Sorangium aterium: one gene and its partner. The protein of the gene in region 2 binds, or shares a complex with, the protein of the main gene of each other region. Links are inferred from orthologs where the notes say so. Each region holds a gene or a part of one and is shown on either strand. Other genes may lie near its edges.

Evidence for each region.
Region 1: the proteins of POL72_RS01040 (region 2) and POL72_RS22805 are in contact, whole or in part, in a cryo-EM structure (PDB 7NYH), measured with the Escherichia coli proteins. The link is inferred for Sorangium aterium from one-to-one orthologs.

What each region holds. Positions count from the first base shown.
Region 1 is NZ_JAQNDK010000002.1:2,074,709-2,089,012, reverse strand. The notes cover bases 4,197-6,915. They hold POL72_RS22805 (NADH-quinone oxidoreductase subunit A), read right to left. Parts: upstream 5,875-6,915; coding sequence 5,518-5,874; downstream 4,197-5,517. Other genes in these bases: POL72_RS22800 (tetratricopeptide repeat protein), read right to left, coding at 6,132-6,915; POL72_RS22810 (NADH-quinone oxidoreductase subunit B), read right to left, coding at 4,946-5,530; POL72_RS22815 (NADH-quinone oxidoreductase subunit C), read right to left, coding at 4,296-4,949; POL72_RS22820 (NADH-quinone oxidoreductase subunit D), read right to left, coding at 4,197-4,292. In the rest of the region: POL72_RS22830 (complex I subunit 1/NuoH family protein), read right to left, coding at 1-1,319; POL72_RS22825 (NADH-quinone oxidoreductase subunit G), read right to left, coding at 1,316-2,998; more of POL72_RS22820, read right to left, coding at 3,078-4,196; more of POL72_RS22800, read right to left, coding at 6,916-7,238; POL72_RS22795 (MXAN_6577-like cysteine-rich protein), read right to left, coding at 7,540-10,059; POL72_RS22790 (MXAN_6577-like cysteine-rich protein), read right to left, coding at 10,288-13,215; POL72_RS22785 (alpha/beta fold hydrolase), read right to left, coding at 13,309-14,304. UniProt on the Escherichia coli protein: NDH-1 shuttles electrons from NADH, via FMN and iron-sulfur (Fe-S) centers, to quinones in the respiratory chain. The immediate electron acceptor for the enzyme in this species is believed to be ubiquinone.
Region 2 is NZ_JAQNDK010000001.1:345,193-359,776, forward strand. Bases 2,023-5,021 are described here. They hold POL72_RS01040 (NADH-quinone oxidoreductase subunit J family protein), read right to left. Parts: upstream 3,842-5,021; coding sequence 3,203-3,841; downstream 2,023-3,202. Other genes in these bases: nuoL (NADH-quinone oxidoreductase subunit L), read right to left, coding at 2,023-2,890; nuoK (NADH-quinone oxidoreductase subunit NuoK), read right to left, coding at 2,892-3,203; nuoF (NADH-quinone oxidoreductase subunit NuoF), read right to left, coding at 3,838-5,021. Outside these bases: POL72_RS01025 (complex I subunit 4 family protein), read right to left, coding at 1-329; more of nuoL, read right to left, coding at 326-2,022; more of nuoF, read right to left, coding at 5,022-5,190; NADH-quinone oxidoreductase subunit NuoE, read right to left, coding at 5,195-5,677; POL72_RS01055 (hypothetical protein), read left to right, coding at 6,027-6,320; POL72_RS01060 (zinc ribbon domain-containing protein), read left to right, coding at 6,454-7,887; POL72_RS01065 (DUF2752 domain-containing protein), read left to right, coding at 7,981-8,364; POL72_RS01070 (hemerythrin domain-containing protein), read right to left, coding at 8,526-9,092; POL72_RS01075 (serine/threonine-protein kinase), read right to left, coding at 9,252-10,316; POL72_RS01080 (3'-5' exonuclease), read left to right, coding at 10,625-11,179; POL72_RS01085 (polyamine aminopropyltransferase), read right to left, coding at 11,208-13,697; POL72_RS01090 (ImmA/IrrE family metallo-endopeptidase), read right to left, coding at 13,731-14,584. UniProt on the Escherichia coli protein: NDH-1 shuttles electrons from NADH, via FMN and iron-sulfur (Fe-S) centers, to quinones in the respiratory chain. The immediate electron acceptor for the enzyme in this species is believed to be ubiquinone.

The DNA of each region.
Region 1 (14,304 bases), on a different replicon or contig from region 2:
CCGTCGCGGTCCAGGAACGGCAGGTGGTAGCCGCCGAAGAAGAGCGTGACGAGGAGCGCGCTCGACGTGATGAGCTCCACGTACTCGCCGGTCATGAACATGCCGAACTTCATCCCGGAGTACTCGACGAAGTAGCCGGCGACGATCTCGCTCTCGCCCTCGGGCTGATCGAACGGGATGCGCTTCGTCTCGGCCGCGAGGGCCGCGAGGAACAGGATGAACGCGAGCGGCTGGACGAAGATCCCCCACGCGTGCTCGGCCTGCCACTGCACCATGTCGCCGAGCCGGACGCTGCCGTAGATGATGAAGAGCCCGACGACGCTGAGGCCCATCGCGACCTCGTAGCTGACCATCTGGCTCGCGGCGCGGAGGCCGCCGAGCAGCGAGAACTTGTTGTCGCTCGCCCAGCCGGCGAGCGCGGCGCCGATGATGCCGGTGCCCGCCATCGCGAAGATGTAGAGGATGCCGACGTTGAGGTCCGCGACCTGGAGGTTCACGACGTGGCCGCTGCACGTGAACGCCTGGTCGACCGTCCGCTTGAGCAGCGGGAGGTCCCCGAAGCCGAAGACCCCGTCGCCGTTGTCCTCGAAGCAGAGCTTGTCGCCGAACGGGATGACCGCGAACGTCACAAGCGCCGGGAACATCGCGAGCAGCGGCGCGAGCGAGTGGAGGAGCCGGTCGGCGTTCTTCGGGATGAAGTCCTCCTTCCAGATCATCTTGATCGCGTCGGCCGCGGCGTGGAGCGTGCCGAGGAGCCGCAGCGGGATCTTACCCTCGGGCACGCGCAGGGCCGCGTAGGCGCCCGTGACGAGGAGCAGCGCGCCGAGCAGCACGCACGCGATCCGCGCGACGACGGGCGCCGCCGAGAGCGGGATCGCCTGCGTCAGGAAGAAGACCGCGACGTGGGCCATGACGCCCCCGTAGAAGATGCTGCGGGGCTCGACGCGGGCGAGCGCCTCCTCGGCCGGGTTGATCGGGCCGCCGCTGCGGGCCGACGCGCAGAACACGATCAGCCCGAGCCAGGCCACGGCCACCGCGAACTGCGCGGCGGCCACCATCGTCTCGGCCGCGGCCGGCGCGGACGCCGGGCGCGTCGCCGTGAACACGGAGAGCGCCGCGAGCAGCGCCGGGGGGAAGAACACGATGCCCCGCACGACCAGGGACGGCAGGTAGACGACCGCCCGGTTCGGGCCGACGCGGTCCTGCACCATCGCGCCCTGGCGCCGGTCGGCCCAGGTGGCGATCGCCGCCATGTTCAGCAGGAACAGGACGACGATGAGTATCTTGACGATCGCGAGAGCGAGCTCGACGCTGGTCATGCCGTGGCCTCCGTCTTCTTCGGCTCGACCCGCGCGCCGTCGGCGACGGCGGGCGCCGCGCCGAGCGCTGCGGCGGGCGCGGCTGCCCCGGCTGCTCCACCAAGCGCCGCGCCGGGCGGCATCGCGCGGCGGAGCTCGGCCAGGGTCTTCCACCCGGTCTCGTACCCGAGCGCGCGCCCCAGCCGGCCGATGAGCTCCCAGGCCGGGCGCGCGTCGCCGTGCGGGAGCAGCGCCCGCTCGCTCCGCTGCGCCAGGCCCTTCCCGTTCACGTACGTCCCCTCGGCCTCGGCCCAGGAGCACGCCGGCAGCGCGACGCGCGCGGCCTTCGCGAGCGGCCCCTCGTGGGCGGCGATCGTCACCACCCCCTTCAGCCGCGAGAACGCCCGCTGCGCCTCGCCCGCGTCGACCTCGAGGTCCGACCCGAGGGCGACCACGTACGCGTAGTGCCCGGACGCGATCCCCTGGAGCAGCTCCGCGACCGGGCGCGGCGGGGTCGCCGCCGCGATCTGCACGGCGCCGCGGGTGTTCGGGTTCTTGTCCTCGCTGATGAGGATGTCGTCGCCCTCGCCGAGCGGCTTGCCGGACACGAAGAAGTCGGTCGCGCCGAGGTACGTCGTGGCGAGGTGGTAGAGCGCGAAGTTGTCCTCGTTCGAGTGCTGCGCCGACAGGACGATCGCGACCTTCGACGGGTCGTCGCCGTGGCCGGCGAGCTGCTCCTTGGCCGCGGCGAGCGCGTCGTCGAGGCTCGCGTCGTCGTTGCCGACGAGCGCCGTGAGCAGCCGCCCCTCGACCGCGTGCCGGTACGAGAGCATGCCCTCGTCGCACATCCAGTACGTGTTGACCGCCATGTTCTCGCGGGGGCGGTGCCGGTACGGCGTGTTGTTGCGCGGATCGTAGTCGAGGTAGGCGTTGCAGCCGGTCGCGCAGCCCTGGCAGACGGTCCGGGCGCTGCGGAGGAACCAGACGCGCGCCTTGAAGCGGAAGTCGCGCGACGTGAGCGCGCCGACCGGGCATACGTGCTCGGTCATGAGCGTGTAGTTGTGGTCGAGCTCGCGCCCCGGCGAGACCGTGATCTCCCCGAGGTTGCCGCGCTCGCGGACGGAGAGCACCGGATCCCGGGCGAGCTCGTTGCAGACGCGGATGCACCGCGTGCACACGATGCAGCGCTCGGCGTCGTACACGATGGTCGGGCCGAAGGTGACCGCCTTCGGCTTGTGCACCGGCTCCTGCCGCATCCGCTTGCCCTTGCGCTGGTGCTCCAGCCAGTAGTCCTGGAGGCGGCACTCGCCGGCCTGGTCGCAGATCGGGCAGTCGACCGGGTGGTTCAGGAGCAGGAGCTCCTGCACCGCCGAGCGCGCCTCGGACACGTGGTCGCTGTTGTCGGACAGCACCTCCATGCCGCTCGCGCAGGCCATCTGGCAGGCCGGCTGGAGCTTCGGCTTCGCCGCCGGCACGTAGTCCTGCTTCGCCGCGTCCCAGCGGAGGATGTCGAGGCTCATCGCCGGCCGCCCCGGCGGCGGCAGCACCTCGACGAGGCACATCCGGCAGTTGGCGGCGACGCTGAGGCCCGGGTGCCAGCAGTAATGGGGGATGTCGATCCCGGCGCGGTGCGCCGCGCGGATGATCGTGTCACCGCTCTCGAAGGGGATCTCCCTTCCGTCGATCTTGATCGTAGGCATCGTGCTCTCGATTCCCGGCGGGGCCGCGGAGGGCCCTTGCTTTCCTAAGTCGATGACGGGAGCGCTCCTCGCGCCGTCGCTAGTGGTCGCACTCCCCGCCGATCATGTTGAGGGAGCCGAAGGTCGGCACGACGTCGGGGATCATCAGCCCGGTGATGAGCTGGGAGAGCCCCTGCGTCGTGGCGAAGCACGGCGGACGGATGCGGACGCGGTACGGCGTGCCGCTGCCGTCGGACACCAGGTAGAAGCCGAGCTCGCCATTGCCGGCCTCGGTGTACGAGTAGCACTCGCCCGCGGGCACCTTGATGCCCTCCATGACGATCTTGAAGTGCTGGATGGTCGCCTCGATGGTCGTGTAGACCTCCTCCTTCGGCGGCAGCACGATGCGCGGATCGTCGATGTTGACGGGCCCCTCGTCGGGCATCTGCTCGAGCGCCTGCTCGATGATCCTCCCCGCCTGGCGGATCTCCTCCTGGCGGCACATGAACCGGTCGTAGTTGTCGCCCCGCGTGCCGACCGGCACGTCGAACTCGAAGCGGTCGTAGACCATGTACGGGTTCGCCCGGCGCACGTCGTACGGCACGCCGGTCGCCCGGAGCACGACGCCTGTCCAGCCGAGCGCGAGCGCGTCCTCCTGCGAGATCTGCCCGACGCCGTCGAGGCGATCGAGGAAGATGCGGTTCTTGAGGATGAGCTTCTCGGCGTCGTTGATGAGCGCGAGCACGCGCGCGAGGCCCACCCGGACCATCGCCTTGAAGTCGGCCGTGGGCGGCCGCGCCATGCCGCCGACGCGGCCGAAGCTGTGCGTCAGGCGCGCCCCCGTCTCCTCCTCGAAGATCTCCCAGAAGATCTCGCGCGCGCGGCACAGGTAGAGGAACGGCGTGAAGGCGCCGAGCTCCATGGCCATGGCGCCGCTGCAGATCATGTGATCGCAGATGCGCGCCATCTCGCCGAGGATCACGCGGTAGTACTGGCAGCGCTCGGGCACCGTGACGCCGAGCATCTTCTCGACCGCCAGCGCGAAGCCGACGTTGTTGAGCATCGGCGAGACGTAGTTGAGCCGGTCGACGTACGGGAAGACCTGCGACCACGTGCCGCGCTCGCACATCTTCTCGAAGCCGCGGTGCAGGTAGCCGATCTGCACGTCGGCCTTGTTGATCGTCTCACCGGACAGCTCGAGCACGATCCGCACCGTGCCGTGCATCGCCGGGTGAGACGGCCCCATGTTGAGGAGCATCGGCTCGCTCGGTAGGTCGAGCTCGGCCTCGTCCAGCTCGCGATCCAGGGGTTCCATGGGTCAGCTCCGCTCCTCCAGCGCGCCCGCGCGCTTGCCGTTGCTCACGGCCTCGTCTCCGTCGATCGACGCCCCGGGGCCACTCCGCGCGAAGTCGTGCGACTGGCGGCCGAAGCTCATGCCCTCGTCGGGGCCGAACGGCGGCAGCTTGCCGGTGTTCGGCACGTCCCGGAACGGGATGAGCGGCTGGATGCGGTTGGCCGGATAGTCCTTGCGCAGGGGGTGCCCCTCGAACTCCGGGTACATCAGGATGCGCCGGAGATCCGGGTGCCCCTTGAAGACGATGCCGAGCAGGTCGTAGCACTCGCGCTCGAACCAGTTCGCGCCCTTCCACACCGGGACGATCGAGTCGATCTCGGCGCCGTTGCCCTCCTCGTCGCCGACGCGCGCCTTGATCCGGACGCGGTGGTTGCGCTCGAGCGACCGCAGGTGGCAGACCACCTCGAAGCGGGGCACGTCGCCGCGCCAGAGGTAGTCGACCGCGGTCAGGTCGACGAACATGTTCATCAGGGTCCGCGGGTCGTTGCGGAGGAACAGGGCGGCGTCGCGCCACACGGCGGGATCGAGCACCGCCGTGTCGTCGCCGAACTGCGAGTGCGTCTCCAGGACGGCGCCCGGGAACTGCGCCGTGAGGAGCTCTAGGACCTTCTTGCTCATGGCAGGCTCCGCTCCTTGCGCTGGAGGGCGATGAGCTGCTCCGTCGTCTGCGCAGGGTCCTCGCGCGGCTTGACGATCGCCGGCGTGCGATCGCCGCGCGCGATCTTGTCCTGGAGCAGCATGAGGCCGTCGAGCACCGCCTCGGGGCGCGGCGGACAGCCGGGCACGTAGACGTCGCAGGGGATGACCTTGTCGATGCCGGCGACGGTCGTGTAGTTGTCGTAGAAGCCGCCGCACGAGGCGCACGTGCCGAAGGCGAGCACCCACTTCGGGTCCGCCATCTGCTCGTAGATGCGGCGGAGCGCGGGCGCCTGGCGCTGGCTGATGGTCCCCACCACCCAGAGCAGGTCGGCCTGGCGCGGCGAGAAGCGCGGCACCTCGGCGCCGAACCGCGCCATATCGAAGCGCGGGCTGGCCATCGCCATGTACTCCATGCCGCAGCACGCCGTCACGAACGGGTACTGGAACAGCGAGTACTTCTTCGCCCAGTTCAGCAGCGCGTCCACGCGCGTGGTCGCGAAGCCGTGCTCGGAGCCCTCCACCACCCGCGTCGAGGGCCCACCGGCCTTCATTTCTCCCATTCCAGAGCTCCCTTCTTCCACACGTACACGAGCGCCACGACGAGTAGCGCGATGAACGAGCTCATCGTCGCGAGGCCCGTCCACCCGAGGGAGCGGAACTGGACCGTCCACGGGTAGATGAGCACCGCCTCGATGTCGAACACGACAAAGAGGATCGCCGTCAGGTAGAACTTCACGCTCGGCTTGACGAATCGCCCGCCCGTCGACTCGCTGCCGCACTCGTACGGGATCATCTTCTCGGGCGTCGGGTTCTTCGGGCCGAGCAGCGACGTCAGCGTGAACATCGCGAGCGCGATGATCGCGGCGACGAGAAACAGCAGGAACAGGGGGATGTAGGTGGCCATCGAGAGAGCACTCCTACGTGTCGAGCCCCTGGAGGGGTCGACCACCTCGCCGAGGCGCGCGGCGTCTCGGGACGAGACCTCGGGGCCCGCGGCCCCGAACCATGCAGTCCAAAAAGGTGAGAGCGACGCGGCGATGCTGCCTGAAGCAGCAAAAATCCGAGCGATCCCGGCTTAATCCGCGCCGGATCTAGTCGGCCGCCGCGGGGGTGTCAATGGAGGCGGTCAGCGGTCGGTCAACCAACGCGCGGGCCGCGATCCTAGGAGCGGTTCGCGGCCAGGACCAGCCCTCGCCACGCGGTGAGCGCCGTCCCCAGGGTGGCCTCGATCTCCCGGATCTCCTCCACCATGTCGGCGTCCGCCACGCCCACGCTCCGCGCCTCGCGGACGCAGGCGAGGGCGGCGACGAACTTTTTGCGCTGCACGAACGCCCGCGCGAGCAGCGGCCAGATCTGCTTCGGCGGGGCCCCGAGGTTGGCGGCGCGCCGGAGGGGGCCGATGGCCTCGCCGGCCCGGCCGTCCTCGAGCATGGCCTCGCCCAGCCGGCGGAAGATGTCGCCGGCCGCGGCCCCGTCGTGCGCGTACTGGACGGCGAGGCGCATGACCTCCTCGCCCTGGTGCTCCTCGCCGAGCTTGACGCACGCGGTGCCGAGGAGGCCGAGGCCCTTGGCGATCAGGCTGCGGGCGTCCGGGGTGAGCATCTGCCCCTCGGGCGTGCGCAGGAAGATGGCGAGCGGGGCCGGCCAGGTGCCGAGCAGCTGGATCACCTTCGGGAAGTCGCCGCGCTGCGAGGCGACCTCGGCCTCGGCGACCTTCGTGAGGTCGATGGCGGAGCGCGCGCCGGCCGAGGCGCGCTCGAGCTCGTCGCGCACGTGCGAGCGGATGCGGGCGCGGAACTCGTTGAGCTCGTGCGTCTCCTCGATGCCGTCGCGCAGGAGGAGGAGGCGCGACGTCTTCCCCTCGACGGCGAGCTTGCGGAGGCTGTAGCCGTAGAGCGGGGCGAGCAGCAGGTAGCGGACGCCGATGTGGAGCTGGATGCCCTCGAGGTCGGTGTCCCGCTCGGGCGCGGGCGGCGTCGTGTCCTCCGTGAGCAGGGCGCCGACGAGGCGGTGGCGGAAGTCCGCGAGCGTGAGCCGCTGGACGTCGCCGTCGATGTCCTCCTCGCCCGGCGGCGCGATAACGAAGTCGACCAGGGTGTTGTCCGGGTTGCGGCGGTCGACGGTGAGCGCCGTGATGCGGGCGCCCGTAATCATCGAGAAGGCAAAGAACGCCTCACCCACGATCTCGCAGAGCGCCTGGAAGCTGCCGATGCCGTCGCCTATGCGCTCGAACCAGCCGTCGGTCCTAACGGCATCGAGGGAGAACACGCGTTCCTTTGGCATGGTTCGACCCGGATCACAGGGGCGCGTCCCGGACGACGGGCGCAAGTCCCAAGGGGGCCGAGACTCGCACGGGCGGGCGCCGCTCTCAAGAAAACTCCTAGGGCGCGCGTCGCGTCGTTCACTGCCAGGGCCGCCCGCCATCCATCGCTCCCGCCCGGTCCACCTGCCCCCACGTGCGGCGATCCCCACCCCCCGACCGAAGCCGCGCAGCAGCCGACCCACCCCAGCGCCCCGCGCTCAGGCTTCCCCCGGCCCGCAGATGCCCCGCCGAGCGGGGCGCGCCCGCTCAAGGAAGCTTGGCGATGTTGAGGGTGAGGGTGCCGGAGGAGGAGGGCCTGCTGTCGCCGATGATCGTGATCACCTGCCCCGCGGTGAGGGGCACGGTCACGCGCGAGGTGACCCCGTTCGTGTTGTCGTTGCAGGCGAGCTCGCGGCCGGCGCAGCTATCGCCGTCGTGCACGTGAAGGACGGTGTCGAACGTCGACGACAGCGTGTCGATGACGTAGGTCCCGTCCGCCGGCGCGGTGAAGCGATAGACCCTGTCATTGCCGCTCGACATGGTGCAGCTCGGCGTGCCCGAGTTCGGCTGGTGCAGGGTGGAGCCCATCTCCGTCCGCGGGACCGTCGAGCCGAGGTCGATGGGGGTCTCGCAGGTGCCGTCGCCCTCGAACAGGCCGATGTTGAGCGTGAACGCGCCCGTGGCCGCCGGCCCGGAGCCATCCACCACGACGACGGTCTCCTGCCCCGCGACGAGCGGCACCACGACCCGCGACTGGAGGCCCGTGGTGTTGTCGTTGCAGCCGAGCACCTCCCCGCCGCAGGTGCCGGCGTGCACGTGGACGAGCGTGTCAAAGCTCGATCCGAACGTATCGAAGACATACAATCCGTCGGACGGCGCCGTGAAGCCGTAAGCCACCTCGGCCCCGCCGACCTTGCCGCACGGCGCGGCCGCGAAGTCGCTGCGATCCAAGGTCGTCCCCCTCACGGTCTGCGGGACGACCGGCTCCAGCGCGTTCGCCGGGCACGGAGGGGCCGGGGAGCCGCTCACGTTGAGCGTGTACGCGCCGTGCTTCCCGCTCGCGCCGTCCACGACCACAACCGCCGTCTGCCCCTGCGCGAGGGGCGTGGACACCTGCGACTGGTACGAGCCCTCCGCGTCGTCGTTGCACCCCAGCGAGGCGCCCGTGCAGCTGCCGTCGTGAACGTGGAGCACCGTGTTGAAGGTCGAGCCGAGCGTATCGAATGTATACCGGCCGGCGATGGGCGCCGTGAAGCTGTAGCTGACCTCGGGGGAATCGCTCATGGAGCAGGCCGGCTGGAGGACCCCGTCGAGGCCTGACGTGTGACCCGTGACCGTCTGCGGGTAGGTGGAGCCGAGATCCGCCATGGGGCACGCGGGCGGAGCCCACGCGGCGACGTTCAGCGTATAGGGCCCACGCGCGCCCTCGAAGCCGTCGATGACCGCCACGACCTTCTGGCCGGCGCTGAGCTCCACCGTCGCGCGCGACTGCGACCCTCCTCCCGAGTCGTCGGAGCAGGTGAGCACGTCGCCATCACACGCGCCATCGTGCAGCTCCAGGATCGTATTGAACCCGGAGCCGAAGGTATCGAATACATACTTCCCGGCCGCCGGCGCCGTGAAGGCATAGCTCGCGTCGGGGCTGTCCGCAGCTCCGCACCTCGGCCTGATCGCGTCGCCGAGGTGCTCGGTGTTGCCGGTGACGGTCGTCGGGAGCGCAGCGTCGATCGTCCACCCAGGGCACTTCGGCGGCGCGGATTTCGCCATGTTGAGCGTGAAATCGCCTTCCCCTCCGTCGAAGCCGGTCACGACGACGAGGACCGGCTGGCCCGCCTCGAGGACCGCGCGGACCCGCGATTGGCCGACCCCGGGGGCGAGGTCATCGTTGCAGGCGAGCTGAGCGCAGGTGGTCGCTCCCAGCACCCCGATGGCCGTATCGAAGGCGGACCCGACGGTGTCCAGCGTGTATGTCCCCGCCTCGGACGGCGTGAAGCGATAGACCCGCTCCGACGAACCGGCGGCCACGCACGCGAGATCGTAGTTCGTCTCGCCGCTGATGGTGGTCCCCGTGACCGTCTGCGGGAACGTGTCGCTGAGCTCGTCATACGTGCCGAGGACGCAGGTGCAGGCGCCTGCCTGGCAGAGCGCCCCTCGCTCGCACGCGACGCCGCAATCGCCGCAGTGGAACGGGCTCGTCTGCAGATCGGCGCACGAGCCGCCACAGTCCGCGAGACCGTCGGGGCAGGTGCAAGCGCCGTCGACGCACTGCTGCGCAGGCGCGCAGCTGGATCCGCACTCGCCGCAGTTGAGCCTGTCGCTCCGCACATCCACGCAGGCGCCGTCGCACTCGGTGAGGTCGCCCGCGCAGGCGCAGGAGCCGTCCGCGCAGACGCGCCCCTCCGCGCACGCGACGTCGCAATCGCCGCAGTTCCGCGGGTCGATCTCGACGTTCACGCACCTGCCCGAGCAGTCGGTCTGGCCCTCTCGGCACCCCTCTCCGCCCCCGACGCCGGATCCTATATCGCCGCCGCCCTCGCCGCCGCCGCCCTCGCCGCAGCGCCCCTCCACGCAGCGCTGCCCCTCTTCGCAGGCGTCGCCGCACGCGCCGCAGTGCTCGGCGTTCGCCTGGAGCTCGACGCACTCGCCATTGCACCGCGACAGCCCGTCGGCGCACTCGCCCGACGCCTCGGGGCTCTCGGCGCAGGACGCCGCGAGGACAACCCCCGCGGCCAGGAGCAGCGCGGCGGACGACAGGGCGGACCTGGGGCGCAATCCGGATCGGTTCATAGCCATCCTTGGGGGGTGCCTTGCCGTTCGAGGCGAGCGGATAACGAGGCGCGCGCCAGGATACGCCTGCGGCCGACGCATCCGCAACCGGCGGGGGCGCTCGGCCGGCTGCGCGCAGGCCGATCCGCGGCCCGGACCGCGCTCGCCGCGCCGGGGAGAGGCGCCCTCGCCAGCTCGACGCGACGGACGCCGTCGTCAGGCCGGCTCCAGGGCACATGCGGCGCTGACTCAGAGCTTGGAGATCTTCAGCGTGAAGTCGCCAGACGCTCCATTATACCCATCGACGACCACGGTGATGGTCTGATTGGGGGCGAGATCGATCTGCACCTTCGACGCTCGTGTGCCGCTCGGATCGTAGTTGCATTGTTGCTCGGTGCCGCCGCAGCCACCCGTGTGGACGTGAAGGACGGTGTTGAACGACGAGCCGGCCGTGTCGATGACATAGGTGCCGCGGATCGGGGCGGTGTAGGTGAACACCGCCTCCGGAGAGGACACGAGCGCTGCGGACACGCATTTCGGCCTCACCGCGTCGGGTTGGCCGCGCGTGGTGCCGGTCCTGGTGACGGACAGCGGCGATCCGAGGTTGATGGCCGTCGCGCAGGTCCCCGGGCCGGTGAACCGGTCCACCTGGAGCACGTAGTCGCCGGAGCTCGTGGCGCTGCCGTCGACCACGGCGAGGACGGTTTGACCGGCGGCCAGGCTGAGGGCGACACGCGACTGCTGACCGTCCGTGTTGTCGTTGCACCCGAGCGACGTCCCCGTGCAGCTGTCCTTCAAGATCTGGAGCAGGGTGTCGAAGCTCGATCCGAACGTATCGAAGATGTAGAGCCCAGCCACCGGCGCGGTGAAGCGGTAGATCATGTCCGGAGCATTCGAGAAGCCGCAGCTCGGGCGAACGGACTCGGGCCGCTCCTCGGTGCTCCCCGTCACGACCTGCGGGGTGACGGAGCCGAGATCGATCGCCGTCGAGCAGGTGCCGCCGCCCGAGAACCGCGCAATGTTGAGCGTGAAATCGCCCGATGCGCCCGCGGCGCTGCCGTCGACCAGGAGGACGATCGTCTGCCCCTCGGCGAGCTCCAGCGTCATCCGCGACTGCTCACTTCCCGCCGCGTCGTCGTTGCACGCGAGCACGGCCCCGGAGCAGCTGCCGTCGAGGACGGAGAGGACGGTGTCGAGGCTCGATCCGAACGTATCGACGACGTAGGTGCCGGCCGCGGGCGCGGTGAAGCTGTAGGTCACCTCGCCGGCGCCGCCGCTGCCGCAGCTCGGGCGCAGGACGTCGGCCGCATCCGCGGTGGTCCCTGTCACCGTCTGAGGCACCGTCGACCCGAGATCGAGCATCGGGCACGGAGGGACGAAGGTCTGGCTCACGTTGAGCTTGAAGGCGCCGGAGGCGACTGCGGCGTAGCCGTCCACGACGACGGCGACGGTCTCTCCCTCGCGGAGCACCCTCTTCACCTGCGATTGCCGGCCAGCGGTGTCGTCGTTGCACGCGACGCTCTCGCCGCTGCATGTCCCCTCGTGGACGTGCAGGATCGTGTCGAAGGAGGAGCCGAAGGTGTCGAAGGTATAGAGCGCGGTCGCCGGCGCGGTGAACCCATAGGTGACCTCGGGGCCGCTGTCGCTCGTGCAGGGCGACGGGAGGATGCTCACGCGATCCGGAACATCGGTGGTGCCCGTCACCGTCTGAGGAAACGTGGCGCCGAGCGTGAACTCCGGACATGGAGGCGGCACGTACTCGCTGACGTTGAGCGTGAATCGCCCGGATCCGCCGTCGATGCCGTCGACGACCGCGACCACCGTCTGGCCCTCGGCGAGGTTCACGACGATGCGCGACGTCTCGGCTTCCATGGCGTTGTCGTTGCAAGAGATCAGCGTCCCTGAGCAGGACCCCTTGCGCAGCTCGAGGACGGTATCGAACGTGGAGCCGGACGTGTCGAAGATGTACCTGCCAGCGCGCGGCGCGGTGAAGCTGTAGCTCGCGTCGGGGGTGTCGATTGAACCGCAGCGGGTCGAGACGGCGTCGCCGAGCCCCCAGGTGTCCCCGGTGATCGTCTGCGGGAGAGCCGTCGCGATGCTGTCGAGCGGGCACGCCGGCGGCGCCACGCGGTCGACGTGAAGGGCGAAGTCGCCTTGCGCGCCGTCGTAGCCCGAGACGACGAGGAGGACGCTCTGCCCTCCCTCGAGGGCCACCGAGGCGCTGCCGGTCGCGGCTCCCCCGCGATCGTCATTGCACGCGAGCTCCTCGCAGGCATCGAAGTCCAGGACGCCGATGGCGGTGTCGTAGCTCGATCCGGCGGTGTCGAACTTGTACCTGCCGGCCTCCTCCGCCGTGAACCTGTAGACGAACTCGGTCGAGCCGGCGGCCATGCAGGCGAGCGAGAAATAGGTCTCCGCGCCGACCGTGGTGCCTGTCAGGCGCTGCGGGACCGTCGAGCCGATGTCCTCGTAGTCGCCTACGGCGCAGGCGCACGCGCCCCCCTGGCAGAGCAGCCCCGGGGCGCACGCCGCGCCGCACGCGCCGCAATGCGCCGGGTCGACGGCCAGATCGACGCACCTGCCGCCGCAGACCGCGAAGCGCTCATCGCAGAGGCACGCCCCCTCCACACACGTCTCGTGGAGGGGGCAGCGGGCCTCGCAGCTCCCGCAATGCAGCGGATCGCTCTCCACGTCCACGCAGCCGCCGCCGCACTCGGTGAGGCCGGAGGCGCAGCGGCAGGCGCCGCCCTCGCACCGCTGTTCGGCGGCGCATTCCTGGCCGCAGCCCCCGCAATGGGCGGGGTCTGTCTCGAGGTCGACGCAGCCGCCGCTGCACGCCACGAGGCCGGGGGCGCACAGCGCGCCGCCCGCGCCGCCCGTCGAGGAGGCGTCCACGCCCCCCGCCCCGTCCACCCCGTCCACGCCCCCCGCCCCGCCGACGCACACGCCCGCCTCGCACCGCTTCCCGCTCGCGCAAGCGCCGTCGCAGCCGCCGCAGTGGTCCGGATCGACCTGCGTGTCGAGGCACGCTCCGCCGCACAGCGTGAGGCCGTCATCACACGGCCCGTCGGACGAGTCCCCCGCGCAGGACGCGGCGTGGGCGAGGAGGGCCGCGACCGTCAGCCAGAGCGCCATCGACGACGGCTCGAACCTGGCGCGCAATCCGGGGTGACTCATGAACATCCTTCGGCGGACAGGCCGGCCACCGCGTGGCTCCGAGAGATCCGGCGTCGAGGATACGCCTCTTCGCTTTCGCTCTGCAATCGGCCGTCAGGCGGCCGGGAAGTCCGGCACCGGCGCGGTCTCGTCGGATGTCGGCTGACGCGCCTGGATGGCCTCCAGCGCCACGGCGCCCGTCTCGGGCCCCGACGCGTCTTCGGCCTGGGGACCGAGGAAACGAGCGATCGGCTCGAAGAGCTCGACGCCCGTATAGGCGCCGACGGCCAGATCGCCGTGACCGTAATCTTCCCGCGCTCCGAAGTCGCGCCCTAGCACGAGAAAGCGCTTCGGCGTCTCCGGGCGATCGCGCCCCCATGCGTCGAAGGCCGCGCGCACCGCCGTGGCGGGGGCGATCCTGTCGGCGCTGCCCGCGATGAACAGGGCCGGCGCCGCGACCGAGGCGAGGCCGTCCAGGACCCTCTCGCCGTCCACGCGGATCTCCCCGTCGCTCGCCATCCAGGCGGCGAAATCGGCGTTCAGCGCAGCAGGGATGTCTTCGATGCAGTTGACGAGCGCGAGCCGCGTGACGCCGGGAGGCACGTTGCGCGGGTTGGCCACCGCGTGATGGATGGGCGTCGGCAGCCACTCCGACGCGAACGCGAAGCTGCGTGCCATGAGGCGGAGCGGGACGCCCGGCAGCAGCCGGCCCGGCAGGAAGCGCATGATGCGCACCGGCGTGGTGAGCCGGCCAGGCGAGCCGACGATGACGACGCGGCGGACCCGATCGCCGGGGACGCTCCGGCCGAGCGCGGCATAGAGGAGCATGCCCCCCATGGAGAAGCCGACATAATCCAGGGAACGGGCGCCGGTGCGCTCCAGGATCGCCTCGATGGCGCAGGGAAGATCGTACCGGACCATGGCGGAGAACCGGACGCTGCGGCGCTCGGCGCGGGTGAGGAGGCGGCCGCTGCGCAACGTCAACAACCACACGTCGCGTCCGAGCGTGGCGAGGTGGCGAGCCAGCGAGTAATCGGGGTGGATGTCCTGGTTTCTATGGTTCGCGGCGATCCCGTGGACCAGCAGGATCGGCGGCAGGTCCGGCTGCGC
Region 2 (14,584 bases):
AGCACGTTGAGCAGCGACGGCCACTCGTCGGTCGTACCCGCCGCTTCCGCCGCGGCGCCGGACGGCCAGAGCCACTGCACGAAGAGCACCGTGAGCGCCGCGATGAGCCCGAGGCCGACCCGCTGCCACAGGGTGTACCCCGCGGCGGCGTGGGCCTCGCCGTGCTCGTCGCCGCCGTGGTGGTCGTCACCATGGCCGTCGTGGTGATCGTCACCATGGCCGTCGTGGGCATCTTCGGCGCCCTGCCCGCCGCCCGGCGGGAGGATCGCCCCCACGACGCCGGCAGCGAGCGCCGGCCAGTACTGCGTTACGAGGTCGAGCACGCTCATTGCAGGCCTCTCGGCTTGATCAGGTCATGGATCTGCTCCGCCGGGGTCGCCCCCGGGGGCAGCGCGGGCACGTCCGGGCCCAGCAGGGTGGTCGGACCCGCGGGGGTCTTGCGGCTCGCCGGCCTGGAGAACGAGAAGGTCTCGGTCGCCTCGCGGTCGAACGCGTTCCGCACGCGGAGGACGACGTCCTTCGTCTCGCCGGGCTCGAGCTTCACCGTGACGTCGGTCGCCTCGGAGAACTCGCGCGCCGGCAGGCCGGGCGCCTCCCAGCGGTACCGGTAGCCGAGCCCCGGCGCCGCCGAGAGCCTCACCTCGCCGGACCGGCGCAGCTCAGCGTCGTCGACGTTCGCGTCCGCGTGCGGCTTGACGAGGAACCAGCCGACGCCGGCGAGGCCGACGACCATCGACGCGGCGTAGACCTGCACGCGGCCCGTCTGGAGCGCGCGCAGCACCGTGCCGAAGAACCCGACCAGCGCGGCCGAGAGCTTCGCGATGATGCCGTCGATGATCCACTTGTCGGCCATCGTGAAGATGTCGGCGATCGCGTCGACCATGCCGACCACCGTGGCGTTGTAGAGCTCGTCGATCCGCCACTTGTCGTAGATGAGCCGGTAGAGCCCAGGGACGCTCTCGGCGAAGCGCCGCTCGGGCTCGCCGCGCTTGTTCCAGTACACGAGCATCGCCAGGCCGATGCCGGTGAAGCACGCCGCGACGCCGGGCAGCATCATCGGGAAGAGCAGCCCCTCCACCCCCTCGCGCACCGTCACCGCCCGCTCCGTCAGCGAGAAGACCGGCTCGAGCAGGTGCGCGAGCGGCGCGAACGCGTGGTTGTGGGTGAGGTGCACGAGCGGCTCCGCCATGAGGAAGCCGGCGAAGACCGACAGCGCCCCGAGCACGATCAGCGGGATCGTCATCGGCAGCGGCGACTCGTACGGCTCCGGGCCCTCGAGCTTCTCGCCGTGCGCGTGCCCGTGGTGATCGTCGTGGTGGCCGTGCGGGTGCGGGTCCTTCCAGCCGCGCACGATCGTCCAGCCGCGGAACTCGCCGTGGAACGTCTGGAAGTACGCGCGGAACATGTAGAACGCGGTCATCGTCGCGGCCAGGATGCCGACCCAGTAGATCGCCGGGCCGAGCCACTCGGGCCACTGCCACACCGGCTGCCCGCGCGTCGAGACCGACTCGATCCGGCCGGAGAAGGCGCGCCACAGGATCTCGTCCTTCGACCAGAACCCGGCGAACCCGGGGAAGCCCGCGATCGAGAGGCACGCGAGGAGGAAGGTCCAGCGCGTCAGCGGCATGTAGTTCTTCAGGCCGCCCATGTTGCGCATGTCCTGGGACTGGTCGGTGTCGTGGATGCGGGCGTGCATCGCGTGGATCACCGAGCCGGCGCCGAGGAAGAGGCAGGCCTTGAAGAAGGCGTGCGTGAGCACGTGGAAGAAGCCGGCGGCGAACGCGCCGACGCCCACGCCGATGAACATGAACCCGAGCTGGCTCACCGTGGAGTAGGCGAGCACCTTCTTCAGGTCGTTCTGGAAGAGCCCGATCGAGGCCGCGAACAGCGCCGTGGCCACGCCGGTCACCGCGACGACCGCCATCGCGAACGGCGACAGCACGAACACCGCCGAGAGCCGCGCCACGAGGTAGACGCCCGCGGTCACCATCGTCGCGGCGTGGATCAGGGCGGAGACCGGCGTCGGGCCGGCCATCGCGTCGGGCAGCCAGACGTAGAGCGGGATCTGCGCGCTCTTGCCGGCGCAGCCGAGGAACAGCGCGAGCGCGGCCAGCGTCCCCGCGTAGACGAGCACCGGCTGCGACGGGACGAGGAAGCTCAGGAAGCCCGGCACGGTGTCGACCGACATGTTGCCGATCGGCCAGATCTTCACCGCGGAGAGCAGGTTGCCCGCGTTCGCCGCGATGCCGTCGAAGTTCAGCGTGCCCGTGTAGTAGGCGAGCATCGCCATCGCCACGAGGAGGCCGAAGTCGCCGATGCGGTTCACGACGAACGCCTTCTTGCCCGCGCTCGCGTTCTTGTCGTCCTTGAACCAGAACCCGATGAGCAGGTAGCTGCACATGCCGACGCCCTCCCATCCCACGAAGAGGACGGCGAGGTTGTCGCCCATGATCAGGACGAGCATCGAGAAGATGAACAGGTTCAGGTACGCGAAGAACCGGTAGTACCCCGGGTCCTCGCGCATGTACGCGGACGAGTAGAGGTGGATGAGGAAGCCGACGCCGGTGACGACGAGGATCATCGTCCCGCTCAGCCCGTCGACGCTGAAGGCGGCGTCGATCGCGATCGACTGGCCCATCCGGCCGGTGATCGAGAACCAGCGCCAGGCCGTCCAGGTGAGCTTGCCGCCTTCGTGCGGCAGCATCAGGAACGTCGTGACGGCCGCCAGGAAGGCGCCGCCGAGCGCGGCGAGCGCCATCAGCCGGACCGCGTCCTTGCCGAGCCGCTTGCCGAAGAGGCCGTTCACGAACGCGCCGAGCGCCGGCAGGCCGAGGATGACCGCGAGCAGCGCGAACTCGGACGCGGGGAATAAGACTCTCAGGGCTTCCACGCTAACTCCTCAGGAGATCGGCGTCGTCCGAGCGCATCGTCTTCCGGATGCGGTAGAACGCGAGCACGATCGCGAGACCGACTGCGGCTTCCGCCGCCGCGATGGCGATGACGAAGAAGGTGAAGATCTGCCCGGCGTGATCGTGCGGGTGCACGCGGTTGTACGCGACGAGCGTGAGGTTCACGGCGTTGAGCATCAGCTCGATGCTCATCAGGAGGACCAGGAGGTTCCTGCGCAGCAGGAAGCCGATCGACCCGATCACGAACAGCACCGCCGCGACGACGAGGTAGTACTCGATGGGGACGGAGATCATCAGTGCGGCTCCTTCGCCGACAGGGTGGCGTGCCCCGCGAGGGCGCCCGGCTGCGCGGCCCCCTGATCGCCCGGCTCCGGCGACGCGGTGTCCGGGCCTTCGCCGGCGGGCAGCAGCGTCGGGTCGACCTGCTTGCCGCGGGCGACGGCGACGGCGCCGATCACGGCGACGAGGAGCAGCGCGCCCGAGAGCTCGAACGGCACGATCCCCTTCGTGAAGAGCTCGTGCCCGAGCGCCTCGATGGTCCCGAGCGACTCGGGGGCGGCCGGGATGGCCGTGACCCCGGGCTTCGACGCGCTCGCGACCAGGGCGAGCGCGCCGATGCTGCTCGCCCCGAGGACGCCGGCGCCGACGTAGCGCGGCACCGCGGTGCGGGCGTCGCGCGGCGACGTCGCCGACGGGCCGAGGAGCATGATCACGAAGAGGAAGAGGATGACGATCGCGCCCGCGTACACGAGGATCTGGATCGCGGCGAGGAACTCCGCCGAGAGCATCAGGTAGAGCCCCGCGATGCCGACGATCGACGTGAGCAGGCCCATCGCGCCGCGGATCGGGTTCCTGGCCGCGACCGTGGCCAGGCCGCCGAGCAGGACGAGCAGCGACGCCAGCCCGAAGAAGGCGAACTCGAAGATTTTCACGGCGTGAGCACCCCTGTCGACGAGCGGCCCTTGGTCTGGATGTACGCCTCGAACTCCTTGCGGAACTTCCGGAGGAAGCCGAGCGCGGGCATCGCCGTGCCCTCGCCGAAGGCGCAGATGGTGTTGCCCATGATGTTGTCGGCGATCTCGTGCAGCCGATCGAGCTCCTCGAGCGTCCCCTCGCCGTGCACGATGCGATCGAGGATCCGGTGGATCCACGCGCTACCCTCGCGGCACGGCGTGCACTGGCCGCACGACTCGTGGCGGTAGAAGCGCATCAGGTTGTGCATCGCGAGGACGGGGCACGCCTTGTCGCTGAGCACGATGGCGCAGCAGGTCCCGAGCATCGTCCCGAGCGCGCGGAACGTGTCCACGCCGAGCGGCACGTCGAGCACGCTCTGGCCGTGCCACGGGTGGAGCGGCGACTTGTCGCTCGGCGCGTTGACGACCTCGTCGGCGCGCAGGATCGGGCACGACGAGCCGCCCGGGATGACCGCGAGGAGCTTCCCGTGCTTCACGCCGCCGCCGTACTCGTAGATGAGGTCGCGGAGCGTGACGCCGACGGCCGCCTCGAAGATCCCGGGGTTGTTCACGTGGCCGCTCACGCCGAAGAGCCGGCAGCCGCCGTCCTTCAGGTGGTGCAGCGAGGAGAGCTTCGAGAAGTTCTCCCCCCCGAGCTCGAGCGCCGTGGGCACGGCCGCGATCGTCTCCAGGTTGTTCACGGTCGTCGGCATCCCGAACGCGCCGAACTGGGCGGGGAACGGCGGCTTGAGCCGCGGCTCGCCGCGCTTGCCCTCGAGCGAGTTGAGCAGCGACGTCTCCTCGCCGCAGATGTAGGCGCCGGCGCCGGTGTGGACGTAGACCTCGACGGGGTAGTCGATCCCGAACGGGCGCTTGCCGAGGTAGCCCTTCGCGCGCGCCTCCTCGATGGCGCCCCAGAGCCGCGCCTTCGAGAGGTGCAGCTCGTCGCGCACGTAGATGTACGCGGCGTGGGCGCCGATCCCGAAGCACCCGATGATGCACCCCTCGACGACCGCGTGAGGGTTCTTCTCCATCAGGGTGCGGTCCTTGAAGGTCCCGGGCTCGCCCTCGTCCGCGTTGATGACGAGGTAGTGCGGCCGCTCGGGCTTCGGGGGCCACGGCATGAAGCTCCACTTCACGCCCATCGCGAAGCCCGCGCCGCCGCGGCCGCGGATGTTCGCCGCCTTCATCTCCTCGACGAGCGCCTCGCGCGTCATCCCGAGGGCGCGCTTCGCCTGCTGGTAGCCGCCGCCCTTCTCGTAGACGGCGAGCTTGTGGCCGTCGGGCGTGTCGTAGTTCTTGGTCAGATAGCGCGTCAGCCGGAGCATCTCGTCACCTCGTCAACCGATCGAGGATCGCGTCCACCTTCTCGAGCGTGAGGCCCTCGTGGTAGTCGCGATCGACCTGCATCATCGGGGCGGTGCCGCACGAGGCGAGGCACTCTGCGGTGCGCAGCGTGATCCTCCCGTCCTTCGTGGTCTCGCCGGCGTGGATCCCGAGCCGCTTCTCACAGTGGTGGAGCACCTGGTCCGCGCCGTTCAGCGCGCAGCTCAGCGTCCGGCACACCCAGACCTGGTGCTTGCCGACGGGCTCCTTGTTGAAGAGCGTGTAGAAGGTCGCGACCCCCTGGACGTGCGCCGCCGAGAGGCCGAGCTGCTCGGCGACCCAGCGGAGCACCCGCTCGGAGACCCACCCCTCTTGTTCCTGGCAGAGGTGGAGCACGGGGATGCACGCGGCCTGGCGGTTCGGGTAGCGCGCGAGGATCTTCTCGAGCTCGGTTCGCCGCTCGGCGGTCAGAGCAAATTGTTCGGTCATGTCGGCTGTTGGCACGGTCCGCTGGCTCCCTGGGCGCGCCGCGCTCGCGGCGTGCCCGCTTCCACATGCAGTCGGGACCCCGCAACGCGGGTCCCTTTCAACGAGGGTCCGCCCGGCAGACCGGGCGCTACCTCGTGCGCCTCCGATCTGGAGGCGCCTGCCGGAGGCGGACAGCCCCGCGCACCGGCGGCCGGGCATTCGGTTGTCCGTCGTACGGAGCCGTCCCGAGGCGCGGGCACGCTAGTGAGCGACGGTGGTCACTGTCAAGGCGCGCCGGGGGGAAACATAAAGCGGACCACACAAAGCCTGCCGCTGCCCAGAAACCGGACCGCTCCCCCCCGAGGTGCTCGTGCCCTCAATCGTGGCCGTGGCCGCGGACGTGGTCCTGGCCGTGGCCGTGGCCGCGGACGCGGACGCGGACGTGGACGTGGACGTGGACGTGGACGTGGACGTGGGCGCGGACGTGGGCGCGGACGTGGACGCGGTCGTGGTCGTGGTCGTGGTCGTGGTCGTGGTCGTGGACGTGGACGTAGACGCGGCCACCCGCCGGTCCCCGCCCCGCCAGCCCCCGCCCCGCCCCGCCCCCCTCCTGGAGCACGTGGCCACGCGGTACTCCCTGGGTTTTCTGACGAAGACCGCGTAGCCTGCGGAGAAGTCCGCAGCGTTCTTCGTCTTTCACTTGAGAACCGGAACGCGCTTCAACTACCCTCGGCGCCCATTACGACGCGCAGGGGCGCGGATATCCGTAGCAGCGAACCCCCCGCCGGAGGTGGTGCGTGTTCTGTCCGAATTGTGGGACGCAAAACTCGGAAACGGCGTCCACGTGCACGAAGTGCGGCTACAACCTGAAGAGCGCGGCCGCGCCGAAGTTCAAGGGCACCATGCTGATGAGTCAGCCGTCCTCCGGGGCGGGCGCGGCGGGTCCGCGCGCGCCGGGGGCGCCTCCGCCTCCGGCGCCTCCGGCCGGAGCGCCGCCGGGCATGGCCGCGATCCCGAGCCCGCCGCAGGGCCTCGCGGGCACGGTGGTCGGTGTCCCGCCGGCGGGGCTCGGCGCTTCGGCGGGGCCTCCCCCTGCCCCGCCGCCTCCCGGGATGGGCTACGGCTCGCCGCCCCCCGGCGGGCAGCAGCCGTCTGGCCCGGCCTTCGGCGGCGCGGCCGCGAGCCCGTCCGGCGGCTATGCGCCGTTCGGCCAGCAGCCCCAGGGCGTCAACCCGCTCGGCGGCACCATGGCGATCGACCAGCTGCCCGGATACGGCGCCCCGGGCCAGCCGCCCGGGGGCGCAGGCGCGCCGGCCGGCGCGTTTCCTCCGCCCGGCGGCTACGGGCAGCCCCCGCAGGGCGGCCCGGCCGGGAATCCTTTTGGACCGCCCCCGGGCCAGGACCCGATGGGCGGCCTCGGCGGCGCGCCTCCCGGCTACGGGCAGCCGCCCGGCTACGGGCAGCCACCCGGTTACGGGCAGCCGCCCGGCTACGGGCAGCCGCCTGGCGGCGCGCCTCCCGGCTACGGGCAGCCGCCCGGCGGCGCGCCTCCCGGCTACGGGCAGCCTCCGCAGCACGGCGCCAGCGGGTACGGTCCGCCTCCGGGCCAGGACCCGATGGGCGGCGGCTACGGCAGCCCTCCGGGCGGCGGCTACGGCAGCCCTCCGGGCGGCAGCTACGGCGGCCCTCCGGGCGGCGGCTACGGCGGCTCGCCGGCTGGCGGCTACGGCAGCCCTCCGGGCGGCGGCTACGGCGGCTCGCCCGGCGGCAGCTACGGCAGCCCTCCGGGCGTGAGCGATCCCGGCTATGGCGGGTCGCCCGGCGGCGCTCAGATGTCGGCGCCCGGCCAGTTCGGCCAGGCGGCCAGCAACCTGGGCGTGTACGGCGGCGGCGGCTCGATGGCCCCGGGCGCGAAGGGGGAGACCCGCAACCCGGTCACTGTGTGCGTGATCGGGATGGTCTGCTTCCTCTACGCCATCTGGCAGATGTGGGCGATGCTCAACGAGCTCCAGCAGGCGACGAAGGACCCCGAGTTCAAGCCCTGGTACCTCTTCATCCCGTTCCTCAACTACTACTTCCTCTGGGTGAAGGTGCCGGAGCAGGTGACCCGGGCCAAGCAGATGGCCGGCTCGCGCAACCAGCAGGCCGAGGGCATCGTGCTCTACGTCTTCCTCCCGCTCTACGCGCTCGCGAAGGACCTCAACGAGGTCTGGGACCCGAACGCCGGCTGATCCGCGCCGCGGTCCTCCGCCGTGTCGCCGTCCAGCTCGACCGAAGCCGGTCCGCCCGCTCCGTCGGCCCTGTCCCGATGGAGCGCCGCGCACGTGCGCGGCCGCGCCGCGCGACTAGGCACGGTGGCGGCGGTGCTCGGGATCCTCGTCGCGTGCGGCGCCCCGCTCTGCCCGTTCGCGATCGTCACCCGCCACCCCTGCCCCGGCTGCGGGCTCACGCGCGCGACGCTCGCCCTCGCGCAGGGCCACCTCGCGGACGCGCTGCGGCTCCACCCCCTCTCCCCGGTCATGGCGCCGCTCGTGATCGCCGCGCTCGCGTACAACGCGGCGATCTACGTGAAGGACGGCCGCATCGCGGCCGCCGAGGGGATGCAGGGCGCGTGGGTCACGCGGCTCGGCATCGCGCTCGCGATCCTGATGCTCACCGTCTGGATCGCGCGCTTCTTCGGCGCGTTCGGCGGCCCCGTCCCTGTGTAGAGCCAAGCCCGACCGCGTCGCCCCCATGCCGCGCAGAGCGGCGGTCACCCGCACAGGAGACGGGCCCAGATCGGCGTTTTCGGCGCGGAAGCGCACTCCGGTGCGCTGAGCACCGAAAACGTCGAGATGGGTCCGTATCCGAAGCGGGTGACCGCCGCTCTCTAGCAGCCGCGGACGCGGAGCGCTTCGCCCCTCCGCCGCGAGACGGGGCGCAGCGAGCGCACGGCGTGGGCGCCGCGCCGGGGCCAGCCGCGCTGCGAGCGCGCGAGCGGGGTGCCCGCGGGCACGCCGACGCGCAGCAGCACCTCGTAAGCGCGCTCCAGATCGCTGCCGATCACGTCGAGCTGCTCGTCCGTCAGGCCCCGCTTCGCCTTGGGGAACAGGATGTCCTCCTCCTCGTCGGCGTGGTGGGCGAAAATGTCCCGCAGGAGCCGGAGCCGCGCCTCGAAGCGCACATCGGTCACGCGCGTGCGCAGCAGGTTGTCCGCCGCGAAGCGCGCGAGGCCGTGCTTCTCGTACGCGTCGTGGAGCGGCTTCCTGTCGCCGGCCATCCGCTCGGCACACACCGGGTAGAGGTACGTCTCCTCGATGCGTACGTGCGCGTCGATCATCCGGGAGAGCTGCGCGACCATCGATGTCCGGAGGCCCGGGCTGGGCTCGGCGGCGATGCGCGCCATCAGGGCGCTGACTTCGAGATGCTGATGCTCCAAGAGATCGAGTGCGTCCATGGGGTTCCCCTCGCGTGAAGCTCACCGCCTCGCGCCGCCGCGCTTGAGCAGCGCGTGCACAGCCCCGGATCGCGGTGCCGGGCGGCGCGGTGCAGGCGGCACCGTCGTGGCAAGGAGCGGGCCGGCGCTGGGGCGCGCGGAGCGCGGGCGCTGCCTTGGCTACACCGGCACGCCGGCGAGGGCGTCGCGCATCGCCGAGGCGCTGGGGAAGCGGTGGTCGGGGTGCTTGGACAGGGCCCGCGAGAGCACCTCGTCGAGCACGCGCGGGACGTCACGGCGCTCCCGCCGGAGGGGCACGGGCGCGGACCGCACGATCGCGACGAGCACGTCGAGATCGCCCCGGCCCCGGAAGGGGAGCTTGCCCGAGAGCGCGTAGTAGATGAGCAGCGCGGCCGCGAACAGGTCGCTCCGCTCGGTGATCGCGCGGCTCCGCATCGCCTGCTCGGGCGACATGAAGAGCAGCGTGCCAACGAGCGACCCGGGGCTGTCCGGCGTCACGCCGTCGCCCGTGTCGACGCCGGGCTCGTGCGCGAAGCCGAGATCGATGAGCTTGACCGTCGTCGCGCCCTCCCCTGCCCCTGCGCCCCGCGCCCCGGGCACGAGCAGGATGTTGCCGGGCTGGAGGTCGCGGTGGACGACCTTCGCCGCGTGCATCGCCGCGAGCCCGGCGAGGATCTGATCCGCGAGGGCGAGCGCGCGGCCGATCGGCAAGGGGCCGCGCTGCCGGACCTCCTCGCTCAGCGTGACGCCGTCGAAGAGCGGCATCACGAAGAACGGCCGCCCGTCCTCGAGGCGCCCCTCGCCGAGCACGGGGCAGACGTTCGGGTGGTCGATGCGGCGGGCGAGCCGCACCTCGCGGGCGAACCGGCCCTCGATCCCGGAGTCCCCCGCGTGCACGCGCCGGAGCGCCTTGAGGGCGACCGGCTCCCCCGTCGCAACGCGGCGGGCCGCGTACACAGCGCCCATCCCCCCCTCGGCGATGAGCCGCTCGATGTGCAGTCCGTGCTCTGTACGACCGACGAGCGGGTCGACGGCCAGCCGCCCACACGCCGGGGCCCCCGTGGTGATCCCGCCTACCGCCCCGGCGCCACGCCCCGCCGGGAGCCCCTTCGGCGCCCCCCGCTCGCGGCCGGCGTGGCGGACGATCCCGGAACGAGGCAGCTGTCGCTCCTCGACCGGATCGCGGCCCGCGTCGGCAGGGTCAGGCAGCGCCTCAGCGATCATGGACCTCTCCCTGGCCGAACCGGAGGAGCAACGCAGTTGGGAGCCAGGATCCACGTAGAGAACCTCGTCAGAAATTACCTGACGAGTGTCCATGGACCAGGCCCGCCAAGCAAGCGGATTGGGTGCCTAAACGACCAACGACGTGTGGGTGCACCTCCGGCTTATGTCCCGTTTCTACTCAGTTTTTGCCCGGACGAAGCGAACCGCCCAAGGCGTTCCCGAACGGTCGGGAAAATCCTGAAGGAAATTGCGTCCCGATCCCCGTTACCTTCGCAGCGCACTCATCACTACATGCCGAGGACGACGACGTGGCGAAGCGTCTTGATCTCATTCTCGTGATCGACGTGGAATCGACCTGCTGGGAGGGCCACCCGCCGCCGGGCGAGGAGAACGAGATCATCGAGATCGGCGTGTGCCCGCTGGAGGTCGCCTCGTGCCGGCGCCGGGAGCGGCGCTCGATCCTGGTGCGCCCGGAGCGCTCGCGCGTGAGCCCGTTCTGTACGGCGCTCACGACGCTGACGCAGGCGGACGTCGACGCGGGCGTGTCGTTCAGGGACGCGTGCGCGACGCTCCGGAGCGAGCTCAAGGCGCAGGATCGCCTCTGGGCGAGCTACGGCGACTACGACCGGCGCATGTTCGAGCGGCAGTGCCAGTCGCGCGGCGTGCCGCTCCCGTTCGGGCCGAGCCACCTCAACGTGAAGAGCCTGTTCGCGGTGACGCACGCGCTGTCGCGCGAGGTGGGGATGGCCGAGGCCCTGGAGCGCGCCGGCCTGCCGCTCGCGGGCACGCACCACCGGGGCGTCGACGACGCTCACAACATCGCGGGCCTGCTCGCGCACCTCCTGCTGGCCGCGCGGCGGTGACGCCGGCGGCGCCGGCGGCGCCGGGCGCTCACGCGATCGGCGCCGCCTCGAGGGCCTCGGGCCGCGGCCCTGCGGCGTCCCGGGGCGGCGGATCGCTCGCGGCGGCGCCTCCGGAGGACGCCGCTCGCTCGTCGTCGCCCGCGGCGGTCGCCCCGGCCACGGCGGGCGGCACGGTCGCCGCGGCGAGGAGGTAAGCGAGGCCCGCGCCGAGCAGCAGGGCGCTGTAGCCGAGGTTCAGCGCGCACAGCGCCCCGAGGGCCATCCCGGTCGCGCCCGCGAGGGCGCAGAGCGCCCAGCACCACGGCAGCAGCGCCGGCGAGACCGAGTCCACGATCTTGACCCCGAGCGGCGCGAGCGAGCCCGCGAGCACGCCGAACGGAACGAGGATCGCGATGGCGAGGATCGCGCGCGGGAAGGCCCCGAGCCCGAGGCCCCACCGCGCGAGCGGCACGAGCCCCACCGCCGAGAGCGCCGCGGCCACGGCGAGCGCCTCCGCCACCCTCCCGGAGACCGCCGTCGCGGCGCCCGGGGACACCCGGGCGGTGAGGAAGCCGCCCACGCCGGCCGAGACAAGGAGGATCACGAGGACGGCGGGGAGCTCGTGCGCGGGCAGGTCGAGGAGGAGGAGACCATGCCGGAGCACGGCGAGCTCGACGAGCGCAAACCCCGCGCCGATCGCGGCGAAGAACGCGAGCGCTCTGGCGGGCGGCGCCGCCGCCGACGACGACGCGAGGGCCGCGGCGTCGTGCGGCGCGAGGCGCGCGCGCAGGCGGCGCGCGGCGAGCGCCGGGAGCAGCACGCCGAGCGCGAAGAGCGCCGCGCCGACGGCGAGCAGCAGCGCGAGCGCGAAGAGCGCCGTTTGCCCGGCGCGGAGGGCCCCGACGTCGCCGAGCACCGCGGGCAGGCGGCGCGCCGGGACGGTGTACGCGAAGAACGGCCTGTCGTCGGTGGGCGGCGTCAGATCGGCCTCCGCGGCCGCGCCCTCGGCGGCCGCGCCCTCGGCGCCGCGCGCGGCCACCGCGGAGGCCGAGGGCGCGGCCGCCGCGACGAGCAGGCTGCGGACCGGGGTCGCCGGGCGGTCGGGGGCGAGGACCTCCGAGAACTTGTGCTTGCGGCAGTGGCGGCGCAGGGCGTCGACGTCCTCGCGCGCGAGCGGCGTGCGCCGGGCGAGGAGCGCGGTCTTCTGCGCGGCGCTGCACGCGAAGAGGTGGTCCTTCGGCGCGGCGACGCCCGCGCGGCGCAGCGCCGCGGCCGCGAGGGAGAGCAGCCGATCGAAGTCCGCGTCCGCGCGGACCAGGACGAGCGTGCCCTCGGGCAGGAGGCGCGAGAAGAGGTCCCCGACGCCCTCGAGCGTGAGGAGCCGGCTCTCCGAGAGCGCGAGCGCGCCCGTCGTCGACGCCTCGACCGTGTCGGTCGACGGGATCACGATGTTCCTGAAGAGCAGCGGCGTGCGCCTGGCGAAGCTCCGCCCGTCGCTCACCACGAGGTGGACCTCGGGCTTGTCGAACAGGTTGCCGCTGAACGCGGCGTACTTCCCGCGCATCACCTCGAGGACGCCGCGGTCGCCCTCGACGGCGACAACGTCCTTCTGCCCGGCCTTGAGCGCGACGCGCACGTCGCGCCCGCCCCCGGCGCCGACGACGAGCGCGGGGCCCTGGTCCTTGTGCAGCGCGTACGCCATGTCCTCGGGCTGCGGCGGGGGCGTCGTCTTCGCGTCGAGGATCGGGCTCGCCGCGGCGCCGCCGAGCCGCATCAGCGCCGCGCCGGCCTTCGGTCGATCGACGGTGATCAGCGAGCGCTCGGTCCAGGCCTCGAGCTCGGTCCGGTCGGGCGACGCCCGGCGGATGCCGGCGAGCCGGAGCCACGGGGCGCCGACGTCGCCTGCGAGCAGCACGAAGGAGCCGAGCACGAACGTGGCGACGAGGCCGCCGGGCGCCCGCTCCTCGCCCTCGCAGCAGCGCGACCCGAGGTAGAAGAAGATGCCCGCCACGGCGAAGAAGATCGCCGCCGCGAGCGCGGCGCGGGGCGCGCCTGCGCGGAGCGCGCCGGCCGCGGCGAGCCCGCCGAGCGCGCCGCCGGCGAGATCGAGCAGGTAGAGCCGGGGCATCTCGCGCGCCGCGTGCCGGATCGCGGCCGCGAGCGCGAGGCCCGCGAGCGCGAACGGGACCGTGGAGGCCGCGTAGCACAGCGCGAGCCACGGGAGCGACCCCGGCGCGGGGACGGACAGGGGCTCGCGGTGCGCGAGCAGGATGACCGTGGCGAGGGTCGCGCCCGACGCGAGCGAGGCGAGGATCGCCATGCGGGCGAAGAGCGCCGGCGGGCGTGCGAGCGACGGGACGACGTAGAGCAGCGCGCCGCCCACGCCCGCGCCGACGAGCGACAGCGAGAGCGCGAGGAACGCGTGGGCCTCGCCGAACAGCGCCGCGTAGATCCGCGCGAGCGAGATCTCGAGCAGGACCGAGGCGCACGCGAGGGCTGCGACGCCGCTGAAGAGGCCGCTCCGCTGGGGGACCCGCATGGGCCCGCTCCTACCACAGCGCGAAGCGGCCTTTCACCTCTCTCGACCGAGCGGGGCGAGCGGCCACGGCGCGAGCAGCGGCACGGGGCCGCTCGGCCGGAACCCGGGCGCGCCGCCCGGCGCCTCCGCCGCGGCCCCCGCCGGAGGCGCCCCCCCGCCGCGCGGGGGGGGCCCGCCCAGGCGCGGGTCCGCCGCGCCGCTCTGTTGACCCGGCCGCGGCGCTGCCGCGCCGCTCTGGCGGATCGCGCGCGCGCACTCGTCGACGGTGAGGCGGCGCGGCCCGTACGCCGAGGCGTTGGCCGCGTCGGCGTCCATCAGCCGGGTCGGCGTGTCGATCCCGAAATCGTCCGGGTGCCCCGGCTCGTCGAGCAGCACGTGGCCGAGCTCGTGCGCCAGCGCGAACGACGCGCGATCCGCGCGCAGGCCGGCGCGATCCTCGATGATCGTGTTCCGGATCGCCCCGCCGTCGGCGAAGATGAACGACTCGCCGATCCGCCCGCCGCCGGCGAAGCTCGGGACCATCACGACGTCCACGGTCGCGGGGTCGCCGTCGTCGAACGCCTTGAGCAGCGCCCGCTCCTCGACCGTGCCGGCGATGGCGTCCGTGTCGCTGAAGTGCTGGAGGCCGTCGTCGAGATCCACGGCGCCGATGCACGCCGTGAGCGTCGCGTCGGTGCTCAGCGCGCCCGCCGCCGGCGGCTCGATGGTCGCGAGCGCGCCGCCCGGCCGCCGCACGAGCACGTCGGTGGTCCCGTAGGCGCCCGCGCCGATGGCCGGGTTGTCGGAGAGCCGCGCCGAGAACCCCGCCGCGCCGATCGCCGCGGCGACGGCCCGGGCCGCCGCGTCGGGGCGCGCGCGGGGCGCGATCGCCGCGGTCACCTCGTGGC